DNA from 2 places in the Halomonas sp. LC1 genome. Region 2 is predicted to be linked to the other one. Evidence: predicted binding sites of a transcription regulator. Region 2 holds the regulator's gene; the other holds the start of a gene.

Region 1 (3,410 bases), on a different contig from region 2:
TGCGATGAAGACCCAGCCAAAGATGCCCACGATACCGATTAACTGTGCACCGAAAGAGGCGTCGCCGTTGGTGAGCGGCACTGCCAGCACACCCCAGATACCAACCACACCGTGTACGGAGATCGCGCCGACCGGGTCATCCAGCTTCAGCTTGTCGAGGGTCACGATGGCACCCACCACAATCAGACCACCTACCGCACCAATCATGGCAGCGCCCAGTGCTGACGGAGAGAGCGGGTCAGCGGTAATCGCGACCAGGCCGGCCAGCGCACCGTTCAGTGCCATGGTGAGGTCCGCTTTACGGAACCACAGTTTGGCTAGCACCAGCGCAGCAATCACGCCACCGGCAGCCGCTGCGTTGGTGTTCACGAACACTTGTGCAACGTTGTTGGCTGAACCGATATCGGACATTTTCAGCTCGGAGCCGCCGTTGAAACCGAACCAGCCCATCCACAGGATGAAGGTACCCAGCGTTGCCAGTGGCATGTTGGCACCGGGAATCGCATGGATAGAGCCATCTTTACCGTACTTGCCTTTACGCGGGCCCAGTACCAGCACACCGGCGAGCGCTGCAGCCGCACCGGCCAAGTGCACGATGCCGGAACCGGCGTAGTCGGAGTAGCCGACTTCAGACAGCCAGCCGCCGCCCCAGGTCCAGTAGCCAGACACCGGGTAGATGAATGCCGTCATCACCACGGCAAAGGCCAGAAATGCCCACAGCTTCATACGCTCAGCAACCGCACCCGAGACAATCGACATGGCGGTGGCCACAAACACCACCTGGAAGAAGAAGTCAGAGCGCATGGAGTAGTAAGGCGCATCGTCGCCACCGGCCAGCACCGCATCGGCGCTGTTTTCAGTGCCGATCAAGAAGCCCAGGTTCGGCAGGAAGCCGCCTGCGCTGCTGGAGTACATGATGTAGTAGCCCACCAGCAGGTACATGGTGCAGGCAATCGCGAACAGCGCGATGTTTTTCGTCAGGATTTCGGCGGTATTCTTGGAGCGAACCAAGCCCGCTTCCAGCATGGCGAAGCCAGCGGCCATCCACATGACCAGCACGCCGCAGATCAAGAAGTAAAACGTATCGAGCGCATAGCTCAAATCAGCTAACTCATTCATGAGGTGTTCCCCGTTATACTAAGCGAAGTTATACGTCATCAGCAGATCGATGGGCGACGCTTAAACGGCGTCGGCACCGCGCTCACCGGTACGAATACGGATCACATCTTCCAACGGCGTGACGAACACTTTGCCATCGCCGATCTTGCCGCTATTCGCTGCGTTGCAGATGGCGTCCAGCACGCTTTCCAGGCGCGCATCGTCCACGGCGACTTCCACTTTCACCTTGGGCAGAAAATCGACCACGTATTCCGCGCCGCGGTAGAGTTCGGTATGCCCTTTCTGGCGGCCAAAGCCCTTTACTTCAGTGACCGTAATCCCCTGAACGCCGTTGTCGGCGAGTGCTTCACGAACGTCGTCAAGCTTGAATGGCTTGATGATAGCGGTGATGAGTTTCATCCCGGATCTCCCCTGCTGGATCAGTCCCACTCGGTGGAAAGCGGCATGGCCGCCCGAATTTAGTGCTTGCCCTGCTAATGCGCATACCGTGCCATCCACTTTTTTATTTTTATATTTCAGATACTTAATCTATTCATATAAGCAACTGACGGTAGCTTTATGGCCTTGCTCACTCTCCTCCCCTCGGGCCCTGCACCATTAATGAGCATTCAAAAAAGCTAGCCGCTCCATTTCGATGCATTTGTCCGCTCCCCATCTGCTCACTATCCATTGCGCTTAATTAACAAACGGCACATGCGAATCCACGGCGGGTTGCGTATCCTTACTCACAAGCAGTTCACATTTATGCGTGATCGTTTAAGGAGAGAGCCATGGCGCCCCAAGACCGCATTAGCCGCTTAGCCCAGCAGATCGGCGACCGTTTGCAGAATGCGTCACAAGCCCCGGAAGATATTCAGAAAGGTGTCCAGCAGGTGGTACGCGGCGCGTTTGACCGCCTGGAGCTGGTATCACGGGAAGACTTTGATATTTTGATGGATGTGCTGCAGCGCACCCGCTCGCGGGTAGAAGCCCTAGAGCGCCAAGTGGCCAGTTTGGAAGCAGCGGTAGAGGCCTCTAGCACCACCGCCGCCACGCCTGTAGAAGCTGAAGTACCGCCCGCCCCTGTGCAACCTTCCAGCACAACTAAGCCAACCGCTGACGGCGCTGAGTAAGTACGCCGTTTTGCACGGCATGGGGCAGGTTCGGCTGCCCCACTTCTTGCCCCTACCTCTCTCCCACACTCTCGCCCGTCCTCTCTCTTGCTCTTAATTCAACACCTTATACCAGTGAACAAGAATCACTATCATTGACAACCCTAGTGATAGTGCTATCGTGCGCTTATCTGTAGCCTCCCGCGTGCCGTTAAGCACCAATACGGCGCAGGCACTATGCTCCACCCACGATAGCGACTGCCCCAATGCCTCAGCAGGAACGCTTAGCAACGCCTGAAATCACCCCCTTTTCGTTGGCCCAGCTTGGCCAGCGCTTCGGCATTCACTACCGCATTGAAGGCCCTACTTCTCCGCGCCAACCAGTCGCCACCGGTCATGTTCATGACGTTAGCCTGCGCCACGGGATTCACTTAACGCTTTCTGATTTGCAGGTAGAACGTGGCTATACCTCCACGTCTTACCAAAGCGTGCCATGGTTCTTGAGCGTTATCTTGGAAGGCACTATTCATCTCCAAATGGGCAAGCAGCAGATACAGCTCTCTGCAGGAGATGGCGTATGCAGCCACTTTGATGCCCGGCACCCACTCACGGTGCATCAACCTGTTCAGACACGCCTTCGTACTGTGAATATTGCGGTTCTGACCACTGCACCCTTAGGCCTACCCACCCCGCCTGATGCTTCATGTTTGCATTGCTGGAAGCTCCCCAAGGCCCTCTGCGAAACGCTTTGCACCATTAGTGAGCAACCGCCCACGCTCTGGCGACAAGCGCTGGTATGGCAGGGGTTAGCATTGCAGTTGATTGGGTTAGGCTTGCCAGAGCGTCTGACAGCGCTACCCGAGCAAAAACGCCTTTCTACCCGTGATCGTCATTGCCTCACGGCACTGCACTCGCGCATTGCTCAGCATCCCGCCGAGCCTTATAGCCTCACCGCATTAGCCAAAGAAGCCGCTATGAGCCCTAGCAGCCTGCGCCAGAAGTTTCGCGCCTGCTACGGCTGCACGCTGTTCGACTATATTCGCCAAGTGCGATTACAGCAGGGGTACGAGGCACTGCAACGAGGTGAGAGCGTGCAACAAGCGGCCCATCACTGTGGGTATCGGCATGCCAGCAACTTCTCCAGCGCCTTCAAGCGCCACTTCGGTTTTTCCCCTCACGAGAGGAATCGCTCCAGCTTAT
Region 2 (3,410 bases):
GTCCACCCGCCTGCCACTCGTAACCCTGAGGAGTCGCGATGAACGCCTCTCTCCGCACTGCACTCTTTGCGTTAACCCTACCCCTCGCCACGGCGGCCATGGCACAAAGCCAAGCCCCCATCGAGGTCGAAGCCGACCGCCTGGACCTCGACCAGCGCGCTGGCACCGCTGTTTACTCAGGCAACGTGGACATTCGCCAGGGCGAGATGCAACTGCGCGGCGAACGCGTCGAAATTCAGCGCAACGACTCAGGCGAGCTGTCACGCGCCATTGCCACGGGTGAGCGCGCCTACCTGCGCAATCAGCTCGAAGATCAAGAAACCCCCATGGAGGGCTGGGCGCGTCGTATCGTTTACCATGTCGCCGAACGCCGTGTAGAGCTGATCGACCAAGCCGAACTGACACAGCAAGGCGACCGTTTCCAAGGGGGGCGTTTGGAGTACTTCATCGACCAGGAAGTGGTGCAAGCACGCTCCGACGTGAGCGGTAGCGACAACCAGCGCATTCGCATGACTCTTCAGCCCGAACAATAGGGAGCGGCCACGTGGCAGCATCAACCTCTGCAGATTCCGCACCTGTCAAAACGCTCTACGCCCATCACCTAGCGAAGAGCTACAAACGCCGTCGGGTCGTGAAAGATATCAACCTGGAAATCGCTCAGGGTAGCGTCGTCGGCCTGCTGGGGCCCAACGGGGCGGGTAAAACCACGTCGTTTTACATGATCGTTGGACTGGTCAAATCCGATGCCGGTAGCGTCGGTATCGACGACGTCGACCTGACCCATGCGCCCATGCACGAGCGCGCCATGGCCGGGATTGGCTACCTTCCCCAGGAAGCCTCCATTTTCCGCAAGCTCTCGGTGGCCGATAACATCATGGCGATTCTCGAGACGCGCAAAGCGCTGGACCGCAGCGCTCGGGAAGCACGCCTCGAGTCACTGCTCGAAGATTTCCATATTACCCACATTCGCGACAACCTGGGCATGAGCCTCTCAGGGGGCGAGCGCCGCCGAGTGGAGATCGCTCGCTCACTCGCTACCGAGCCCGCATTCATTCTGCTCGACGAGCCGTTTGCCGGGGTCGACCCTATTTCAGTGGGTGAAATCAAAACCATCATTCGCGCACTGAAAAAACGCCACATCGGCGTCTTGATCACTGACCATAACGTGCGCGAAACCCTGGATATTTGTGACATTGCCTACATCGTTGGCGACGGCCATATCATCGCCAGTGGAAACGCCCAGGAGATCCTCAATAACCAGAAGGTTCGTGATGTCTATCTAGGCGCAGACTTCCGCCTCTAAACTCTGGCCTGACCAAACTTTTCTTTTAGTGGCATGCTTATTGCACTTGCACAGAGTCATAACTCGCTCTAGGGTGGAGCTTTCTGATTAACGAGTGGTTCTCAGATGGTCATGAAAGCTTCTCTCCAATTGCGTATCGGCACACAGCTGACCATGACACCTCAGCTGCAGCAGGCCATTGCCCTGCTACAGCTCTCCACGCTGGACCTCCGTCAAGAAATTCAGCTAGCGCTGGACGCTAACCCCATGCTCGAACAAGAGGATGAGTTTGGCGAACAGGCTGTTAGCGAGCCTCAAGAGACCGAGTGGTCGGACAGCATTCCCAACGAACTCTCCGTAGACAGCGACTGGTCGGACACCTACCAAGACATGGGCAGCTTGGGCGGTAGCAGCGAAGGACCCGACTTCGAGCGCCAAGCAGCAGGCCAAAGCCTTCATGGCCATCTGTTATGGCAATTGGCCATGACTGACTTCTCTCCCCGCGACTATGCCATTGCCGAAAGCCTGATCGATGCACTGGATGCCAACGGCTATCTCACTCAACCGCTCAACGACATCCGCGAAGGCCTCAAGGCGCAAGGCCACGACAGCCTGAGCCAGCGTGAAGTAGAAAACACCCTGTTGCGCTTACAACAGTTCGAGCCCACCGGCGTGTTTGCCCGCGACCTGCGCGAGTGCCTGATGCTTCAGCTGGCCGCGCTGCCTGAAGACACCCCGCTATTGATGCCCGCAAAACGCTTGGTGCGTCAGTTTCTCGAAGCGTTGGGCAAAGACGATTTACGGCTACTCAAGCGCCGCCTGAGCCTGGATGACGAGCAGTTGGACGACGTCATCCGTTTAATTCGCAGCCTTGACCCACGCCCAGGCAGCGCCTACGGCGTGACCGACGACAGCTATATTACGCCCGATTTGGTCGTGCGCCATGACAACGAGGGCTGGCACTTAGAGCTCAACCCGGAGGCGCTGCCGCGCCTGCGTATCCAGCCCGATTACGCCAGTTTGATCAAACGTGCCGACAAGAGCCAAGACAACCAGTTCTTGAAAGAGCACCTCCAAGAAGCTCGCTGGCTGATCAAAAGCCTTTCCAGCCGTAATGACACGCTTCTGCGAGTAGGTCGTGAAATCATCGCCCGCCAGATCGGCTTTCTAGAGCACGGCGAAGAGGCCATGAAACCGCTGATCCTGGCCGACATCGCCGAGGCCGTGGAGATGCACGAGTCCACGATCTCCCGTGTGACGACGCAGAAATTCATACATACGCCACGAGGCGTGTTCGAGTTGAAGTACTTCTTCTCGAGCCAAGTCAGCAGCCACGATGGCGGCGATAGCCACTCCAGCACCGCCATTCGTGCACGGATCAAAAAACTGATACAAGAGGAGCCGTCGGGTAAACCGCTCTCCGATAGTCGCCTGGTGACCCTCCTTGAGGAGGGAGGCATCAGCGTTGCCCGGCGTACGGTAGCGAAATATCGCGAGTCAATGGGTATTCCCTCGTCCAGTGAGCGCCGCCGTTTACGTTAGTTAAACGGTAGGGCATGACAAACTCGACGCAGGGGCTTTGCAATAGCGCAAAAAGGGTTACAATCGAAGTACAGCCCGATGGATAAGGAGCACGTCAATGCAAGTAAACATCACTGGTCATCACGTTGAACTGACTGACGCCTTGCGTGACTACGTTAACGAAAAGCTGGAACGCGTCGAACGCCACTACGACAACATCACCACGGTGCAAGTGACCTTATCTGTCGAGAAGGAACGCCAGCAGGCAGCCTGTACGCTGCATGCCGCCGGTGCCGACCTTCATGCCGAAGCCCTCGATAACGATATGTATGCCGCTATCGATGCGCTCGCAGACAAAATCGATCGTCAACTCGTTAAACACAAGGAAAAAGCACAAGCTCGCGCCCAGGGCGCAGGCGTGCGTTAACTCAATGACGTTGGAAACCATCCTCCCCCCGGAGCGCGTGCTCTACGACGTGCCCGGGGGCAGCAAAAAACGGGTGCTGGAGTTTTTCAGCACCTTCATCGCCCAAAACACACCCAGCCTCGATAGCCAAGAAGTGTTTAGCCGCCTGATTGGACGCGAGCGTCTCGGCAGCACGGGAAT

Evidence for each region. Region 2 encodes sigma-54, which starts transcription at its own class of promoters, with help from an activator protein. Its sites were predicted from a motif close to TGGCACNNNNNTTGCTNT; they were not measured.
Region 1: a site for sigma-54 is predicted at 1,595-1,612, ahead of QIT27_RS10505 (P-II family nitrogen regulator). Genes of this name have one in related genera too.

The regions. Positions count from the first base shown of each region.
Region 1 covers NZ_JASSPG010000005.1:333,249-336,658, forward strand. The annotation lists gene QIT27_RS10500 (ammonium transporter AmtB) at 1-1,119, opposite strand, end outside; gene QIT27_RS10505 (P-II family nitrogen regulator) at 1,180-1,518, opposite strand; gene QIT27_RS10510 (accessory factor UbiK family protein) at 1,890-2,231, shown strand; gene QIT27_RS10515 (AraC family transcriptional regulator) at 2,477-3,410, shown strand, end outside.
Region 2 covers NZ_JASSPG010000004.1:85,977-89,386, forward strand. The annotation lists gene lptC (LPS export ABC transporter periplasmic protein LptC) at 1-42, shown strand, start outside; gene lptA (lipopolysaccharide transport periplasmic protein LptA) at 39-533, shown strand; gene lptB (LPS export ABC transporter ATP-binding protein) at 545-1,303, shown strand; gene QIT27_RS07945 (RNA polymerase factor sigma-54) at 1,409-2,824, shown strand; gene hpf (ribosome hibernation-promoting factor, HPF/YfiA family) at 2,922-3,230, shown strand; gene ptsN (PTS IIA-like nitrogen regulatory protein PtsN) at 3,235-3,410, shown strand, end outside.